One region of the Rhizobium sp. 268 genome, then DNA from elsewhere that is predicted to be linked to it. Evidence: predicted binding sites of a transcription regulator. Region 1 holds the regulator's gene; each other region holds the start of a gene.
What was found. The regulator PhoB, encoded in region 1, activates phosphate uptake and scavenging genes when phosphate is short. The targets are predictions, from matches to a motif close to TGTCATNNANCTGTCAT.

Region 2: the regulator PhoB is predicted to act here: its motif matches at 2,521-2,537, upstream of OS035_RS15680 (YdcH family protein).
Region 3: the regulator PhoB is predicted to act here: its motif matches at 3,073-3,089, upstream of OS035_RS21535 (DUF1045 domain-containing protein).
Region 4: the regulator PhoB is predicted to act here: its motif matches at 1,417-1,433, upstream of OS035_RS14295 (DUF2794 domain-containing protein).

Annotation. Positions count from the first base shown of each region.
Region 1 covers NZ_JAPPSO010000015.1:79,677-84,377, reverse strand. Annotated here, with positions in the region: gene OS035_RS26290 (aspartate aminotransferase family protein) at 1-969, opposite strand, end outside; gene OS035_RS26285 (GcrA family cell cycle regulator) at 1,395-1,928, shown strand; gene phoB (phosphate regulon transcriptional regulator PhoB) at 2,206-2,889, opposite strand; gene phoU (phosphate signaling complex protein PhoU) at 3,027-3,740, opposite strand; gene pstB (phosphate ABC transporter ATP-binding protein PstB) at 3,785-4,600, opposite strand; gene pstA (phosphate ABC transporter permease PstA) at 4,616-4,701, opposite strand, start outside.
Region 2 covers NZ_JAPPSO010000007.1:185,147-189,847, reverse strand. Annotated here, with positions in the region: gene OS035_RS15705 (tetratricopeptide repeat protein) at 1-81, opposite strand, end outside; gene OS035_RS15700 (thiamine phosphate synthase) at 92-745, opposite strand; gene OS035_RS15695 (sulfite exporter TauE/SafE family protein) at 854-1,618, shown strand; gene OS035_RS15690 (ArsR/SmtB family transcription factor) at 1,782-2,042, shown strand; gene OS035_RS15685 (YdcH family protein) at 2,242-2,415, opposite strand; gene OS035_RS15680 (YdcH family protein) at 2,644-2,847, shown strand; gene purE (5-(carboxyamino)imidazole ribonucleotide mutase) at 2,866-3,360, shown strand; gene OS035_RS15670 (5-(carboxyamino)imidazole ribonucleotide synthase) at 3,357-4,433, shown strand; gene ykgO (type B 50S ribosomal protein L36) at 4,599-4,701, shown strand, end outside.
Region 3 covers NZ_JAPPSO010000011.1:30,181-34,881, reverse strand. Annotated here, with positions in the region: gene OS035_RS21550 (response regulator) at 1-1,139, shown strand, start outside; gene mnmD (tRNA (5-methylaminomethyl-2-thiouridine)(34)-methyltransferase MnmD) at 1,145-1,873, opposite strand; gene OS035_RS21540 (NAD(P)/FAD-dependent oxidoreductase) at 1,872-3,050, shown strand; gene OS035_RS21535 (DUF1045 domain-containing protein) at 3,165-3,872, shown strand; gene puuE (allantoinase PuuE) at 3,986-4,701, shown strand, end outside.
Region 4 covers NZ_JAPPSO010000006.1:278,642-283,342, forward strand. Annotated here, with positions in the region: gene acnA (aconitate hydratase AcnA) at 1-133, shown strand, start outside; gene OS035_RS14290 (DUF1223 domain-containing protein) at 367-1,107, shown strand; gene OS035_RS14295 (DUF2794 domain-containing protein) at 1,456-1,857, shown strand; gene OS035_RS14300 (GNAT family N-acetyltransferase) at 1,916-2,473, opposite strand; gene OS035_RS14305 (Bax inhibitor-1/YccA family protein) at 2,684-3,412, opposite strand; gene OS035_RS14310 (ABC transporter permease) at 3,592-4,701, opposite strand, start outside.

The sequences.
Region 1 (4,701 bases):
GATCACATCGGGATAGCGGTCCTTCAGCGAGGCCAGTCCCTGACGGAAGACGAGTGCTACGTCGCGCACCTGCTGGAGGAAGCCATCGGCGAGGATGATGTCGAGCACGGCACCGCCGACGGCCATTGCGAGCGGATTGCCGCCATAGGTCGAGCCGTGCGTGCCGGCCTTCATCCCGGAGGCGGCCTCAGCGGTCGCAAGGCAGGCCCCGAGCGGGAAACCGCCGCCAATGCCCTTGGCGACCGCCATGATATCGGGCGTGATGCCCGACCATTCATGAGCAAAGAGCTTGCCGGTGCGGCCGACGCCGGTCTGGACCTCGTCGAGGATCAGCAGCAGGCCGTTTTCGTCGCAGAGCTGGCGAAGCGCCTTCATGAACTCAGGCGTGGCCGGGCGGACGCCGCCTTCGCCCTGCACGGGCTCGATGAGAATTCCAGCCGTCGCATCGGTGATGGCGGCGCGGACGGCTTCGATGTCGCCGAAGGCCACCTGATCGAAGCCCGGCGCCTTGGGGCCGAAGCCTTCGAGGTATTTCTCCTGGCCGCCGGCAGCGATGGTCGCGAGCGTGCGCCCATGGAAAGCGCCTTCGAAGGTGATGATATGGAAGCGCTCGGGATGGCCCTTGGAAAACTGGTAGCGGCGCGCCGTCTTGATCGCGCATTCCAGCGCCTCGGCGCCTGAATTGGTGAAGAACACCTTGTCGGCGAAGGTGGCGTCCGTCAGCCGCTTCGCGAGGCGCTCCTGGCCGGGGATCTCATAGATGTTGGAGAGGTGCCAGACCTTGTCGGCCTGTTCCTTCAGCGCCCCAACCACATGCGGGTTGCTATGGCCGACCGAGGTGACGGCGACGCCGGCGCCGAAATCGAGATAACGCTCGCCGCCTTCGGTGATCAGCCATACGCCCTCGCCTCGCTCGAACCGCAGTGGGGCACGAGAATAGGTGTCATAAAGCGGCGCGGCTTCAGCCATGGCGCGGGTCTCCCGATCAGCGTTGTCAAACATGGGACTCCGGCTAAGAAAACCAGGCCCGAAAAATCAAAAATGCCGCCTTGCGGCGGCCAGCGGTACTATTTCCTTTTCGCGCTGCAATGTCAACAAAACTGCGCCCTTAGCGCATGCAGCAAGCTTGTACAGCGGTGTTTTCGGCCTTCAACAGGCAATATTGCAGAAATGCCACGCAGCGGAAGCAAGTTGGGGAAAACTCCGAATTCGATTCATCCGGATTCATGCGACTCTTGTCACGGAGTCAGGCTCACACTAGGTTAAAGTTCAATTACTAGACTGCATGCGGCGGAACTAGTCACCAAAATTGATCAAGCGTTTCTTGTTTCGGAGGCTTCCGGGACAACGGTGAGGGATTCTGCCATCACCAACGCAAAAGGTGGAGACAGGGCATGAACTGGACAGACGAGCGGGTCGAGAAACTCAAGAAGCTCTGGGCCGAAGGACTGAGCGCCAGCCAGATCGCGGCGCAACTTGGCGGTGTCAGCAGAAACGCTGTGATCGGCAAGGTTCACCGGCTGAGCCTTCCCGGCCGCGCCAAGGCCGGCGGCACGGCCGCCGCGGCGCGCACGCCGAAACGCAATACATCGGCACCGCGCGCACCGAACTACGCCTCGCGGATCGCTACCCGCACCGTTACCCGCCAGCAGGGCGCGACGATGCTGAAGGAAGAGATCGAGATCGAAACGGTCGAGGAAATGGAATACGTGCCGAAGGGCAACGTGGTCGTGCCGATCTCGCGCCGCCTCGGCCTGACGGAACTGACCGAACGCACCTGCAAATGGCCGGTCGGCGATCCGCTGAAGGACGACTTCCACTTCTGCGGCTGCGAATCCCCCGACAACTCGCCCTATTGCAGCTATCACCAGAAGCTAGCCTACCAGCCGGTGAACGAACGCCGCCGCGCGGCCGCGCGGGCGAGCTGAGCGGGCGACATTGCAGAGAATTCGAAAACGGGCCGAGTGGCCCGTTTTTTTATGCGAGTGGGCTGGGTGTGGCTGCCCCTCATCCGCCTGCCGGCACCTTCTCCCCGCTTGCGCGGCGAAGGGGATATGCCGCGACCTCTCGGTCCCTCTCCAACGTCACGTAGGACACGTCTCCTCGCCCCGTTTAAGGGGGTCCGAAGGACGGGTCGAGACGAGTGGCTCGACCCCGGTCGGGTTAGAGTGAGGGGCCGACACCGGCACAAAAGATGGAAACCCCTCAGGCTTCCATCGAATAGCCGGCGCCGCGGACGGTGCGGATGACGTCTTGCATGTTGGAGAAGTTCAACGCCTTGCGCAGGCGGCCGACATGGACGTCGACGGTGCGTTCGTCGACATAGATGTCGTGGCCCCAGACGCCGTCGAGGAGCTGCGAGCGGGAGAAGACCCGGCCGGGCGACGACATCAGGAATTCCAAGAGGCGGAATTCGGTGGGGCCGAGGCGGACTTCGCGGCTCTTGCGGTGGACGCGGTGGGTTTCGCGGTCGAGTTCGATATCGCCGCATTTCAGCACGGTCGACAACACCTCGGGGCGGGCGCGGCGCAGCATCGCCTTGACGCGGGCGACGAGTTCCGGGGTCGAGAAAGGCTTGACGACATAATCGTCGGCGCCCGTCGACAATCCGCGGACGCGCTCGCTCTCCTCACCGCGCGCCGTCAGCATGATGATCGGCAGGCGCTCGGTTTCCGGTCGCATGCGCAGTCGCCGGCAAAGTTCGATGCCGGAGACGCCGGGCAGCATCCAGTCGAGGATAAGAAGGTCGGGCGTGCGCTCCTGAAGCCTGATTTCGGCCTCGTCGCCACGAAGGATGGTATCGACCTCGAAGCCCTCAGCTTCGAGATTGTAGCGAAGAAGCACGCTCAGGGCTTCCTCGTCTTCAACAACTGCAACTCTCGGGATCATGCGTGTCGGTCTCCTCGCGCATGATCCTTAAACCGGGGGTGATTTAAGCAATGCATCCTGCGCAAATTCATAAAAATTGGCTGCGACCTTTTCGCGCGCCCCACATGGGCGCGCGCGCAATCGTCTGGTTTAGGCGGTTATTCCGTGACCGCGCCGACGGTGTTGGCGCTGTCGTCCTTCGGACGGTCGCCTTCCGGCTGTGCTCCGGTCGCCATGTAATAAATGGTCTCGGCGATGTTGGTGGCGTGATCGCCGATGCGCTCGATGTTCTTGGCGCAGAAGAGAAGATGCGTGCAGCTGGTGATGTTGCGCGGATCTTCCATCATGTAGGTCAACAGCTCGCGGAACAGCGAGGTGTACATCGCGTCGATCTCGTTGTCGCGCTCGCGGATCGCACTCGCCTTGTCGGCGGCGCGTGTCGTGTAGACGTCGAGCACTTCCTTGAGCTGGACGAGCGCCAGCTCGGACAGATGCTCGAGACCGCGGGCGAGCTTGCGCGGGACGCCGGTACTCTGCACGGCGATGACGCGCTTGGCGGTGTTCTTGCCGAGGTCGCCGACGCGTTCGAGATCGGCGGCGATGCGGATCGAACCCATGATTTCGCGCAGGTCCGAAGCCATCGGCTGACGGCGGGCGATGGTGACGATCGCCTTGTCGCCGATTTCGCGCTCGGCGTGATCGAGGATCACGTCGTCGGAAATCACCTTCTGGGCCAGCGCGGTATCGCCGTTGACCAGCGCCCGGACGGATTCGGCGACCATCTGCTCGGCCAGGCCGCCCATTTCGGAAATCCGCCTGGACAGGAACTTCAGATCATCATCATAGGCAGAATAAATATGTGTCGATGCCATGGGGCTTTATCCTCGAATAACGGGAAGGCTTGGTGACGCCAAAATCAGCCGAAGCGACCCATGATGTAGTCCTGGGTGCGCGGATCGTCGGGATTGGTGAACATCTTGTCGGTGTCGTTCTCCTCGACCAGATTGCCGAGGTGGAACATGGCGGTGCGCTGCGAGACGCGCGCGGCCTGCTGCATGGAGTGGGTGACGATGACGATCGTATAATTCTCACGCAGTTCGTGGATCAGCTCCTCTACCTTGGCGGTGGCAATCGGGTCGAGCGCCGAGCAGGGCTCGTCCATCAGGATGACTTCAGGGCTGACGGCGACGGCACGCGCAATGCAGAGACGCTGCTGTTGGCCGCCGGAGAGGCCGGTGCCGGATTCATGCACCCGGTCCTTGACCTCGTTCCAGAGGCCGGCTCGCTGCAGGCTGGTCTCGACAATCTGGTCGAGATCGGCCTTCGACTTGGCCAGGCCATGGATGCGCGGGCCGTAGGAGACGTTTTCGTAAATCGTTTTCGGGAACGGGTTCGGCTTCTGGAAAACCATGCCGACGCGGGCGCGAAGTTCGACGACGTCGATATCGGGATCATAGATATCGTCGCCGTCCAGGGTGATCTTGCCGGCGACGCGGCAGCCGTCAATCGTGTCGTTCATGCGGTTGAGGCTCCGCAGAAAGGTCGACTTGCCGCAGCCGGACGGGCCGATCAGCGCGGTTACGGTGTTTTCGCGGATGTTCAGGTTCACATCGAAAAGCGCGCGCTTCTCGCCGTAGTAAACCGAGACATCCTGACCGATCATCTTATACGGGACGTTGCTCATCTTCTGATCCAGCGCCTTTTCAACTGCAGCTTCCGTCAACATATTCATGATGTTTAACTCCGTTTACCAGCGGCGCTCGAAGCGACGACGCAAGAGGATGGCGCCCATGTTCATGACGATCAGGAACAGGAGCAGGACGATGATGGCAC
Region 2 (4,701 bases), on a different contig from region 1:
GACGACACCCGGCCCGGCCGCAACCAAGGCGGCCATGCTGGCAAGGATAAGATTCAACAGGCGGGCGGTGGGGATCGGCATGAGCGCGATTTCAATCCTCAAACCGTGGCGCTTTTTCGTCGAGAAGCGCGTTGACTTCGGCGACGATAGACGGCGCCCGGTTGGGCTCGCCGAAGACAGCCAGCCGCAGCGCCACGAATTCCGCTCCGGTCTCGGCGACGGCAAGCGCCGAGGCCGGATCGGTGCCGCCCATGACGATGCAGGGAATCTCGATCATCGAGGCCCACCATTCGCCGAGCGCAAGGTTCTTCGGATGTGCCTCCGGCTTGATATCGCCGTCGAGCTTGCCGAAGAAAATATAGTCCGGCCTGGCTTCGCCGATCTCCAGCGCATTGTGCCGGTCGGCTGCGTTACCGCCGCCGACGATCAGCTTCGGCGCATGTTTTTCGATCGCTTCCGAAAGTGCCTCGGCATTGCCGGAAAGGTGCAGGCCGTCGGCCTTGGCCCGTCCCGCAACGCGGCTGTCGCCTGCAATCAGGGCGGCCGCCCCGGCATCCTGGATCAGCGGCACCAGTTTCTCCGCATGTTTCTGGAAGGTACCGTCGTCGAGCCCGTACTGCGGCACGATCACCGAAGCGACATCGCCGCCCTTCAGCGCGCCGGCAACGATCCTTGCCTGCTCATCGGCATCGGCAATATCGGGTACGATGAGCACAAGGCGGCAGCGGTTTTCCGGTTCGGTCATCAGGTCTTCCCGTTTCCTCGCGAATTCCTCGTTGAGATGAGGGATCCGCACTCGTTTTGTGTGAGTAGTTCCGTTAGACGAGGCTTGCAAGAGGAGGACGTCGAAAGCATGCCGCAGGATTTATCATTCTACTACGCCGCCGTGCCCGCGGTTCTGCTGGTGGGCCTCGCGAAGGGCGGCATGGGCGACGCTTTGTCGCTGATCGGCCTGCCCTTCCTCGCCCTCGTCGTCTCGCCGGTCGAGGCGGCGGCCATCCTGCTGCCGATCCTGGTCTTCATGGACATGATCTCGCTCGTCATCTGGCGCCAGCACGGCGACTGGGCGACGCTGAAGATCATGCTGCCAGGCGCCGTCTTCGGCATCGCGATGGGCTGGGCGACCTCGGCGCTCGTTCCGGGCAACATGCTGCGCATCGTCATCGGCGCTGTGACCATCCTCTTCTGCCTGCGCTATTTCTGGAACAATTACGGCCCGGGCGCCGGCAAGATCGTCCCGCCGCGCGGACAGCGGCCGGTGGCCGCCGGCCTTTGGGGTACATTTTCCGGCTACGGCAGCTTCGTCGCCCATGCGGGAGGCGCACCCTTTCAAATCTATGCCCTGCCGCTCAAGCTGCAGCCACGCGAATATACGGGCACCAGCGTGCGCTTCTTCGCGATCCTCAACGCCATCAAGCTCATTCCCTATTTCGCACTCGGTCAGCTCGACACCCAGAATCTCGCGACCTCCGCAACGCTTCTACCCTTCGCCCCGCTCGCCACCCTTGCAGGCGCCTGGTGTGTGCGCCGCATGAAGCCGGCGATCTTCTACCCCTTCATGTATGCGATGGCCCTCATCGCCGCCTTCCTCATCGTGCGCGAGGGTCTTGGCTGGTAGGGCAGCCCTGCTGCATATTCCTTCAATCGGAACCGACCTGAAGAATTATGCAGCAATTCTAAGTGTAACCATCCTTGGCGCGTCTGAAAGACTGCGACGCCGTAGTACGCTGCAATGCACAATTTCCTTGCTGGAACGTCCGGTTTGACGTAGCTTTCCCGCTATGTCGAACACGGACCCCTTCTCTGCGATTGCCGATCCGAACCGGCGGTTTCTGCTGGAGGAATTGCGTCGTGCGCCGCGGACCGTCAACGAACTGGCTGAGGGCCTGCCGATCAGCCGCCCCGCCGTGTCGCAACATCTGAAGGCGCTGCTCGACAGCAACCTCGTCTCGGTGACCTCGGAAGGCACGAAACGCATCTACACGGTCAACAACCGCGGTTTCGACATGCTCAATTTATGGCTGGATCAGTTCTGGGCTTGAAGCCGGCTCACATGACAGCCCCGCCCCTCGTATGGCTGTGACTTGAAGCGCGGCGCTCGCAAAAGCGCCAGCCGCGATGCCGCTGGCATCGGGCTGGCGCAATTCTGGTGTGAACTCACCGGTTCTTGCTGATTTCAGGCGGAATGGATGGATTTACCTTTTCTTTCGCAAGATGATCGACCGGCGACCCCTGGGAAGATCAGTGGACGGATGACTTGAGACGCATAATCTCGTCCTTGATGCGCAGCTTGCGGCGCTTGCATTCGGCAATTTCCGTATCGGAGATAGAGGGAGCTGTTCTGAGCGCGTGCAGCTCCTCTTCGAGAGCGACATGCTTTTTCTGGAGTGATTCAAGATGAGCTTGAACTGTCATTTGACCCTTCCTTCCTCTTACCCTCCCCGGCCAACATCGTCGGGGATCAAGGTGTCAACGCGGCGGACTGTGACATATTTTTGAAGGCTTGTCGAAGGCCAAAAGATGAAGACTGGATGGCAATTTCATGATCAAGACTAACTAGCCGTTACCCGTATTTGGTGATAGGAGCTTGCGGAAATCATCGGCAGATCGGACAAAGTCCGGGGACGATAACGGGGAATGCATATGGCCGATCAGGAACAGGCGGAAATCAGGCTCACCGTGGCGCGGCTGCGCCAGGAGCACGAGGATTTCGACGCCGCGATCAATGCCATGATCCTAACCGGATGCGATGCTCTGCGGATCCAGCGCATGAAAAAGAAAAAACTCGTTATCAAGGACAAGCTCTCCAAGCTGGAAGATCAGATCATCCCTGACATCATCGCCTGAGAGGGAAGAGCAGCAACGATGACAGACAGACCACCCGTCGCCATCATCATGGGAAGCCAGTCCGACTGGGAGACCATGAAAAACGCAGCCGACACGCTCGAGGCGCTGGAAATTCCCTATGACGCGCGCATCATTTCGGCGCACCGCACAGTCGACCGGCTGGTCAATTTCGCCAAGGGCGCGCGCGCGGAGGGCTTCAAGGTCATCATCGCAGGCGCCGGCGGCGCCGCCCACCTGCCGGGTATGACCGCCGCGATGACGCCGCTGCCGGTCTTCGGCGTGCCGGTCCAGTCCAAAACCATGTCCGGCCAGGACAGCCTGCTTTCCATCGTGCAGATGCCGGCCGGCATTCCTGTCGGTACGCTCGCCATCGGCAAGGCCGGCGCGGTCAACGCCGCCCTTCTCGCCGCCGCGGTGCTTGCCCTTTCCGACGAAGAAGTCGCCGACCGGCTAGACGAATGGCGCGAGCGCCAGAGTGCTGCCGTCGCCGAATACCCGATGGACGATCTATGACGGCAAGAACGATCGGGATCATCGGCGGCGGCCAGCTCGGCCGCATGCTGGCCATTGCCGCCGCCAGGTTGAATTTTCGCACGGTCATCCTCGAGCCGCAGGCCAACTGCCCGGCCGCCCAGCTCGCCAACCGGCAGATTACCGCCGCCTATGACGATCCGGCTGCGCTGGCCGAACTCGCCGACATATGCGACGTCGTCACCTACGAATTCGAAAACGTGCCCGTCGCAGCAGCCGAAAGGCTCTCGGCGAGCGTGTCCGTCTATCCGCCGCCGAAGGCGCTGGAAGCCGCCCAAGACCGCCTGGTCGAGAAGCGCTTTCTCAATGGCTGCGGCATAACCACTGCCCGCTTCCACACGATCGACAGCCAGGCCGATCTTGAGACGGCACTGAAAGATTTCGGCGGCCAAGGCGTGCTGAAAACCCGCCGTCTCGGTTATGACGGCAAGGGCCAGAAGGTTTTTCGCTCGGCGGCAGACAGCCCGGATGGCGCCTATGCAGCCCTTGGCGGCGTGCCGCTCATCCTCGAAAGCTTCGTCGCCTTCGAGCGCGAGGTCTCGATCATCGCCGCCCGCGCCAGCGACGGAACGGTCGTCTGCTTTGATCCCGCCGAGAATGTCCACCGCAACGGCATCCTCCACACCTCGACGGTTCCCGCTGCGATCTCTGCGCCGGCGGCGGACGCCGCGCGGCAATCGGCCGAGAAAATCCTTGCCGCATTGAATTATGTCGGCGTCATCGGCATCGAATTCTTCGTGCTTGCCGATGGCGGTCTGATCGCCAACGAGATGGCGCCGCGTGTTCACAACTCCGGTCACTGGACGGAAGCCGCCTGCGTCGTCAGCCAGTTCGAGCAGCATATTCGCGCCGTCGCCAGCCTGCCGCTCGGCAATGCCGAGCGCCATTCCGACTGCGTCATGCAGAACCTGATCGGCGACGATATTCTTGCCGTTCCGGACTGGCTGCGGCGCCCCGATACACTGGTTCATCTCTATGGCAAGACCGAGTGGCGCCCCGGCCGCAAGATGGGCCATGTCACCACCTTGACGCCGAAATCGCCGGTTTTGGCCTGAGAAAACACCCCGTTGCCTTGGGAAAAACACCTTCATGTGGTTGACACGGAAAAGGTGACGGGGTATCTGCTCCCCCACCTAAACAGCGCGCCCGATGGCGCGCTTTTGATTGTTAAAAGATACGGGCGAATGTGAATTCCCCCATAGAGATCGCGGATCAGAAAAATGAAGATCAAGAATTCGCTCAAGTCGCTCAAGGCTCGTCACCGTGACAACCGTCTGGTTCGCCGCAAGGGCCGCATCTACATCATCAACAAGCTGAACCCGC
Region 3 (4,701 bases), on a different contig from region 1:
ATACGGGTATCGGCATCCCGGCCGAAAAGCTCGAATCGGTCTTCGACAAATTCTCGCAGGTTGACGCTTCCTCGACCCGGCGGCATGAGGGAACGGGTCTCGGGCTTGCGATCACCGCCGGCCTCGTCGATCTCTTCGGCGGTTATCTCAATGTCGAGAGCGAATGGGGCAAGGGCTCGGTCTTCACCGTCAACCTGCCGTTTGCGGTGGCGGCCGCCCGGCTCGAGCCGAAACCGCTGCCGATCAACGTGCAGGGTGCGCGCATCCTTGTTGTCGACGACAATGACGTCAACCGGCGGATCCTGACCGAGCAGCTGTCGCTTTGGGGCTTCGACGGCGTGGCGGCCGAAGGCGGCGGCACCGGTCTGGCGATCCTGGAGGCGGCTGCCGATCTCGGCATCACCGTCGATGCCGTTGTGCTCGACTATCACATGCCCGATATGAACGGCGCCGATGTTGCGCGCCGGCTGCGCGCCGATCGCCGCTTCGTCGAGCTGCCGATCATCTTCCTCACATCGATGGATATTTCAGGCACGGAAAAGGAATTCGCGGCGCTGAACGGCCACGCGCATCTGATGAAGCCGGCGCGCGCCAACGTGCTGCGCAACACCGTCGTCGAAGTGGTGCGCGCCAGCCGCGTCAAGCAGGCTTCAGAGGCCGAGATCGCCCGGCTGCAGGCGCAGGCGGACGCGCCTGTCCCGCCGCCTGCGCCGGTGCCGCAGCAGCGGGCCGCCGAATTCGTCGACGTGCTCGTCGCCGAGGACAACGAAGTCAACCAGATCGTCTTCACGCAGATCCTGCAGGGAACCGGCCTTTCCTTCCTCGTCGTCGACAATGGCGAGGAAGCGGTCGCCGCCTGGGAGCGGCATACGCCGCGGATCATCATGATGGACGTGTCGATGCCGGTCATGAACGGCCATCAGGCGACCCAGACGATCCGCGAAAGGGAAAAGGGGCAGGGCCACCGGGTGCCGATCATCGGCGTCACTGCCCATGCACTCGAAAGCGATCGCGAGCTCTGCCTCGATGCCGGCATGGACGACTATATGTCGAAGCCGATCAGCCCCGAACTGCTGGAAGAGAAGATCCGGCAATGGCTCGGCAAGGACGAGGAGCAGCCGGGGCGTACCAGCTACTGATCTGCTTACTTGCCGGATGCCTTGATGCCACAAAGCATTTCGCGTTTGCCGGCGAAGCCTTGGCGGCGCTCGACGGAAAAACCTGCGGCGATGAGATTTCGGCGCACGAAACCGGCGGCCGCATAAGTGGCGAAGGTGCCGCCGGGTGCCGCTTTCTCACAGACCAGCCGCATCAGTTCCTCCGACCACATGTCGCCGTTGCGCGACGGGGCGAAGCCGTCGAGATACCAGGCGTCGAAGCCGGGCTTTGCGGCCGCGACGCCTTCGAGTGCTGCGCCGCAGACGACGCTGAGCCTCGTCTGCTCGTCGAGGTCGAGCGAGACCGTATCGGCAGGCGTTTCCGGCCAGGACGCCGTCAGCGCCTGGCGTTCGGCATCGATCTCCGGCCAGTGCGACAGCGCCCGGCCGATCTCCTCGCCGCGCATCGGGTGGAGTTCGAAGGAGATGAAATGCAGATGCTGGCCGGCTGCGCGATGCTGCGTCCATTGCCGCCAGGTCTCGGCGAAGTTCAGGCCGGTGCCGAAGCCGAGTTCGCCGATCACGAACGTCCGTCGCCCGTTCCAGCGCTCCGGCAGCCCGTTGCCGGCGAGGAAGACATGGCCGCATTCCAGCCGACCGTCCGTCTGGCAATAAAAATGATCGCCAAAGGCGGTGGAATAAGGCATATCGCCGTCGCGCCATTCGAGCGGCTGCGGCGCGCCCGCGCCAATCTGATCGGGGTTCACGTCTGTCATGGAAAAAGCCGATAATCCTCGGCCGGTCTCAGGTCAATCATCCTGCGAATTGCTGATCGTCGGCGGCGGCATCATGGGTCTCTGGGCAGCCGTTCATGCCGAACGCCGCGGCATCGATACGATCGTAGCCGACGCCGGCAGGTTGGGCGGGGGCGCAAGCGGTGGCCTGCTCGGCGCGCTGATGCCGCATATGCCGGATCGGTGGTCTGAGAAGAAGCAGTTCCAATTCGATGCGCTGGTCTCGCTCGAGGCCGAGATCGCGACGCTCGAAGCGATGACGGGGCTTTCGGCGGGCTATCGCCGTTCGGGACGGCTGATCCCGCTGCCGAAGCCGCATCTCGAGATAATCGCGCGCCGCCACTGCGAGGACGCCGAACGCCATTGGCAGGCCGACGCGCGCCGGTTCCACTGGCATGTGTTCGACACTCCGCCGGTCGGCGGCTGGATCGAGGCGTCGGCCGGCGAGAGCGGCTTCATACATGACACGCTCGCCGCCCGCGTCGCGCCACGTTCGCTGATCGCGGCACTCGTCACCTTGCTGCGGCAGGCCAAACGTGTACGCATTCTGGAGCATGCAGCCGTTGCCGGCCTTGATCCGGATCGCGGCGTGGCTGAGATAGGCGGCGAAACTATCGCTTTCCGTCACTGCATCCTGGCCGCTGGCCATCAATCCTTTCCGTTGCTGCAGGGCCTCACGCCGGGGTTGAAACAGCCGCTCGGCCAGCCGGTCAAGGGGCAGGCGGCGCTGCTGAAAGCCGATCTCGACCCGGCGCTGCCGACGATCTTTCTCGACGGGCTCTATGTCGTAGCGCATGAGGGCGGTTATGCGGCGATCGGCAGTACCAGCGAGAATCGTTTCGACGATCCCACTTCGACCGATGGCCAACTCGACGCGCTGATCGGCGCGGCGCGGGAGATTGTGCCGGCACTCCACGACGCTGCCGTCGTCGAACGCTGGGCCGGGCTTCGCCCGAAGGCGGTCGACCGCGATCCGATGATCGGCCGCCATCCCGAGCACTCGCGCCTCATCGCGCTGACCGGCGGTTTCAAGGTCAGCTTCGGCCTGGCCCACCGGCTGGCGGAAGCGGCGATATGTATCGCAGGCGATAGAGACTGCGGGTTTGCACTTCCGGAAAGCTTCGATATTTCAAGTCATATCGCGGTGGCTTCACGTTAAACGTGAATTCGGCGCCGCTTCGTTTCGTTATTCTGTCATGCAAATCACCTATCTGCTTGCGCATCGACAGCGCCTGAGATCACCGGCGCTCCTTTTCCTGATGGAGGAAATCGCATGCGCTATGCCATTTGCTTCACGCCCCCGGCGAGCGACCCGCTATCGCTTATGGCCGCCCATTGGCTTGGCCGAAACGTGTTTTCAGGTGAGATGCTGGAGCCTCCGGCGGTGCGCGGCCTCGGCATTCATGAGATTGCCTTCCATACGGCCGTGCCGCGGCGCTATGGTTTTCATGGCCTTTTGAAAGCGCCGTTCCACCTGTGTCCGGAACTGTCCGAATCGCAACTCCTGCGCGACCTCATGCGTTTTTCCGGGACTGTCCTTCCCTTCCAGATTCCGCGCCTCGAAGTCGCCCGGCTCGGCAATTTCTACAGCCTGCTGCCGAGTGTTCCCTGCGAGCGGATTCAATATCTCGCTTCGGCGATCGTGCAGGAATTCGACCGTTTCCGCGCGCCGCTGAGCGAGGCCGACATCGAACGCAGCGATCCGGATGGCTTGTCGGCCGCGCAGTTCTCAAACCTGCATCGCTGGGGCAATCCTTACGTGATGGAGGAATTCCGCTTCCATATGCCGGTGACAGGCCCGGTCAACGCGATCGACATGCCGCGCATCGAGCCAGCGCTGCGGATGATTTTCGAGCCTGTGCTCAGCGAACCAGTCCTGGTTTCGAACGTGGCGCTGATGATCGAAGAGGGCACCGGCGGTCCTTTCCGCGTTCATTCTCTGCACCCGATGGGCAAGGTCAGCGCGCGCAAGATCGCCTGACAAGAGATAAGCTAACGTATTGCGCAGAAAGGATAAAAATCCGCTGCGCAGTTTCCGTCTCGACATTCCGGCTGCGGATGCTACCGTTCTTCGTCTTTTCAGAAGGTGATTTGATGGTATCCGAGACTTATCCGCGCAATCTCGTCGGCTACGGGCGTCAGACGCCCGATCCGAAATGGCCTGAAGAGGCACACGTCGCCGTGCAGTTCGTCATCAATTACGAGGAGGGCGGCGAAAGCTCGATCCTCGACGGGGATCCGGCGTCCGAAAACCTGCTGTCGGAGATCGTCGGCGCGGCGGCCTGGCCTGGGCAGCGCAATCTCAACATGGAATCGATCTACGAATATGGTTCGCGCGCCGGTTTCTGGCGGCTCTGGCGGATGTTCACCGATCTCAAGGTGCAAGCGACCGTCTACGGCGTGACGCTGGCGATGGCGCGCAACCCCGAGGCCGTCGCGGCGATGAAGGAAGCCGGCTGGGAGATCGCCAGCCACGGTTACCGCTGGCTGGAATATAAGGATTTTCCGGAAGACTTGGAGCGCAAGCATATCCTCGAAGCCGTGCGCCTGCACACCGAACTGACCGGCGAGCGGCCCTACGGCATGTATCAGGGCAAGCCCTCCGACAATACGCTGCGGCTGGTGCAGGAGGAGGGCGGCTTCCTCTATTCCTCCGATTCCTATGCCGACGACCTGCCTTTCTGGGTGAAGGGCGTCGACGGGAAACCTTTCCTGATCATTCCCTACACACTCGAAACCAACGACATGCGTTTCGCGACGCCGCAGGGCTTCAACACCGGCGATCAGTTCTTCACCTATCTCAAGGATGC
Region 4 (4,701 bases), on a different contig from region 1:
CGCCAAGATCACCTATGGCGACGGCACCGTGAAGGAAGTTCCGCTGCTGTCGCGCGTCGATACGCTCGATGAGGTGGTCTACCTCAACAATGGCGGCATCCTGCAGACGGTTCTGCGCGACCTCGCTGCCTGATTGTTAATAGCCTCGCATGATAATGGCCGCCGGAGAGCAGTTTCCGGCGGCCTTTCTTTGCGGCCACGGGATTTGCGGGGGCTCACGATGATTTGTTTTATGCGGGTTCCGGTCGCGCTGCGTCTCACCCGTTCGTGACTTTTCGTTTGGACCCGGAAGGATTATTCGTACGTTCATATGTCAGTGCTTCCGGTTCAATCATGCCGTCGGCGCTGAAAAAGAGGTGCAGGTGAATGTCCCCCCGTTTTTTGATTCCGCTGATCGCCGGTGTTGTTCTCTCAGGCCCGCTGCAGGCCGAAGACGGCACGCCGAAAGGTGTCGTCGAACTTTTCACGGCGCAGGGCTGCTCTTCCTGTCCTCCTGCTGACGCCGCTTTCCGCAAGCTGGTGAGCCAGGGCGATGTCATCGCGCTCGCCTATCATGTCGATTACTGGAATTATCTCGGCTGGGCCGATACGCTGAGCTCCAAGGAAAACACCGAGCGGCAGTATGGCTATGCGAGGACAATGGGCCGCAGCAACGTCTATACGCCGCAGGCGATCGTCAACGGGCGCGGCCACCTGGCCGGCGCCGATCTCAACGGCATCAACAGCAAGATCGACACCTATAGCGGCGAAGGCAACGGGCTGACCGTTCCCATCAGCGCGGCAATGCGCGGCGACGAGCTGGAAATCAAGATCGGCGCGGGGCAGGGCAAAGCCAATGTGGTGATGGTCTATTTCGACAAGGAAAAGACGATCGAGGTCGAAAAAGGCGAGAACAGCGGAAAGAAGCTGTCCTATCTGCACAGCGTCACCAATGTCGAAACGGTCGGCATGTGGGACGGCAAGGCGACCAGTCTGACGCTGCCGGCCAGCGTCCTGCAGCGGCCGCAGCTCGAGGGCTGCGCGATCCTGCTGCAATCGGCGGACGACAACGGCGATCCGGCGGCGATCCTTGGCGCGACCGTGGTAATGGCTGGCAAAAATATCTGAGATTTCATCCGCTTGCGGGTGAAGTACCGGGCGGCCCGGCTGAGCGTATTCGGGGCTGGGGTTAAGGTCGATACGCTCCGCCGGGCCCTTTGGCGCGCTGGCGCCAAACCGGGATTCATAAATCTCCTGCAAATGAGGCGCTGTTTTGACTGAAATGCGGCGCTGCCGAGAAAGCGACAGCGCTGTCACGCGCATCGGACGATGCGCTGATTCAAAGTGCTACAGCGTTCATGCGGGCTGCGCGCGGCGCTGTAGTGCGGCCGAATGTGACGGCCGGCGCTCTTGCAATTTGCGGCGGCTCGGGCACACTGTCACCCTCCTGTCACATGCAGAGGCCTTGGAGACTGAATGACAGATCAGCCGGATTTGCGACACGGCGAAAGCCGTTCCGTCGACAATAGTTCCTCAGTCGTCGTCGATTTCAGGGAATACAAGCAGAGCAAGGACCCGCTTCCGGTGACCTTTCATCGGCGCGAACTGGACGCGATCCTCTGGATCTACGGTCGTATGGTCGGCGACGGCGAATGGCGCGATTACGCCATCGATCACCTGAAGGACAAAGCGGTGTTCTCCGTCTTCAAGCGCTCCGGCGAAATGCCGCTCTTCCGCATCGAGAAAAATCCCAAGCTCGCCGCCAAACAGGGCGCCTATTCCGTGATCAACGTCCACGGCACCATCCTGAAGCGCGGTCACGAGTTGAACCAGGTGCTGAAGGTGTTCGACAAGGCGCTGAAGCTCGTCGACAAGTAGGACGCTTTTTTCTGCATGTCGTTATCCCGGAACCGCTTCACGCTTCCGGGCACATGCATCAGCCGGCAAACAGCGTGCCGGGATAGGCGGAGGGATCCGGATCGGTCGTCATGCCCTCGCCGAGGACGCGCTGCATGAGCATCGTATCCAGCCAGCGGCCGTGTTTGTAGCCGGCGCCCCGCATCAGGCCGACCTCCACGAAGCCCGTCTTGAGATGAAGCGCGATCGAGGCGGGGCTGGCGCCGCCGATGACGGCGATCATCTGACGAAAACCGAGATTGGTGCAGCGGTCGATCAGTTCGGCCATCAATGCTTTGCCGATGCCGAGGCCGCGGGCTTCGGGCGCCAGATAGATCGAATCCTCGACCATCCAGCGATAGGCCGGGCGGACGCGAAAGGCCGAGGCATAGGCATAACCGAGCATGCCGCCATCCGCACCGGCTGCGGCGATATAGGGATATTGCTGGCCGACGATCGCCGCAAAACGCTGCGCCATCTCCGCCTCGGATGGCGGGGTGATCTCGTAGCTCGACGTGCCGTTCAGAACGGATTCCCGGTAGATACCGGTGATGGCGGGAATATCGGCTTGCGACGCGTCGCGCAGGAGGAATGACATTGGCGGCTGGTCCATCAGGAAGGCAGGGCTTCCTAAAGCGCGTCGCGATCTTTCAGATTCGCTCTTAGCGCTTTAGGTCTTTGTTTTTGCGCGTGTCGTTGCCGCAAAACCGCAGCACACTTTTGCGCGACACGCTTTAAAACCATCCCGGCAAAATGAGCGCAACAAAAAAGGCGGCCGAAGCCGCCTTTTCGATCTCTGTCCGCTTGCTTATTTGCGGTTGCCCATGAACTGCAGCAGGAACATGAAGAGGTTGATGAAGTCGAGATAGAGCGTCAGCGCGCCCATGATCGCCTTGCGGCCGGCCACGGCGACGTCATCGGCTTCTAGGTACAGTTCCTTGATCCGCTGCGTGTCGTAGGCGGTGAGGCCGGCGAAGATCAGAACGCCGATCACCGAGATCGCAAACTGCATGGCCGACGAGGCCAAGAAGACGTTGACGATCGAAGCGATGATCAGGCCGAAAAGACCCATGACCAGGAACGAACCCATCGCTGACAGATCACGCTTCGTCGTGTAGCCGTAAAGCGACAGCGCGCCGAAGGAGGCGGCGGTGACGAAGAAGGTCTGAACGACGCTCTGGCCCGTGTAGACCAGGAAGATCGACGAGAGCGACAGGCCGACCAGGCCGGCATAGACCCAGAAGGTCGTCTGTGCGGCGGCCACGCTCATGCTATTGATGCGGAAGCTCAGGAAGAAGACAGCCGCGAGAGGCGCGAGGATCACGACCCAGCGCAAGGGCGACTGGAACAGCAGCACGCCGAACTGGGTGAGTTGCCCGTCCTGAACAGCGAAGTTGAATCCGAGATATGCCGCCACGCCGGTGATCGCCAGACCCAGCGCCATCAGGTTGTAAACCTTGAGCATATAAGCGCGCAGGCCTTGATCAATCATCTCGCCGGTCTGAGCGCGGCTTTGATAGTTACGAAGGTCAGCCATAGTTTCCTCTTAAAAGCTCCGATGGAGATACGGTGTCGGGTTTTCGACCCGGGCGCCGCTGCGGAGCTCCAGCATGCCTGCCGACAATATGAGGCTTTCGTTCATCGCAAACAAGAGGGTTGCAACAGCCCGGCCGGTTAAATCGCCGTAAGGTGAAGGGTTTGGCTGCCGCTGCCCGGTCAAAGCTCGCGCAGGACGGGTGCGGCCTTTTGGCCGAGGATGCGCCAGGTGCCGATCAGGCCGATGCCGACCGTCAGGACGAGGGCGGTGACGAGTGTCAGCCCCGCCACATCGGGCAGGAAGGTCGAGGGCAGGTGCATGATGCGGGCGACGATGAACCAGGCGGCAACGCTGCCGGCCATCAGCGCGAAGATCGCGGTTGCCAGCCCCAGGATCAGATATTCGTAGCTGAAGGCGCGAATGAGCATGGCGCGGGTGGCGCCGAGCGTCTTCAGCACCACCGCGTCGTGCGTGCGCGCCCGGTTTCCGGCGGCAAGGGCCCCGGCAAGGACGAGGATCGAGGCGATGAGGGCGACCGAGGCTGCGGCGCGGATTGCGGTTGCAAGCTGCGCCACCAGCTGGTTGACGATATCGATCGCGTCCTTGACGCGCACACTGGTGATCGTCGGATAGGTGTTGGTGACGGATTTCAGGATCGCCGCATCTTCTGCCGGCGTCGAGGCGGGATCGGTCAGCGTCGCCAGCCACGCATGCGGGGCGCCGCGAAAGGTATTCGGCGAGAAGACCATGACGAAATTGATCGATAGCGATTCCCATTGGACGCGGCGCAGATTGGCGATCTTCGCGGTGATGTTGCGGCCGAGCACGTTGACAGTGACCTTGTCGCCGATCTTCAGGCCGAGTTCATGGGCTTCTTCCGAGGAGAAGGAGACGAGCGGCTCGCCGCTGTAATCCTTGTCCCACCAGCTGCCTTCGGTCAGCGCGGCATTTTCCGGCAGGGTGTCGGCGTAGGTGATGCCGCGATCGCCGTTCAGCACCCAGCGGCCGGCGGCCGGGACGTTCATCTTGCTGACGTCCTCGCCGTTGAAGGCGATGATCCGGCCGCGCAGCATCGGCACTTCCATCAGCTTGCCCTTCGGCGCCTGTGCCTGGACGAGAGCACGGAAAGCATCGACCTCGGCGCTCTGGATATCGACGAAGAAGAAGTTCGGCGCGCCCTCATTCATGCGGCCGGTCAGCTGCTGGCGCAGGTTTCCGTCGATAAGGGTCAGCGTCACCAGCAATGCCAGGCCGAGGCCGAGCGAGAGCACGACCGAGGGCGTCAATGC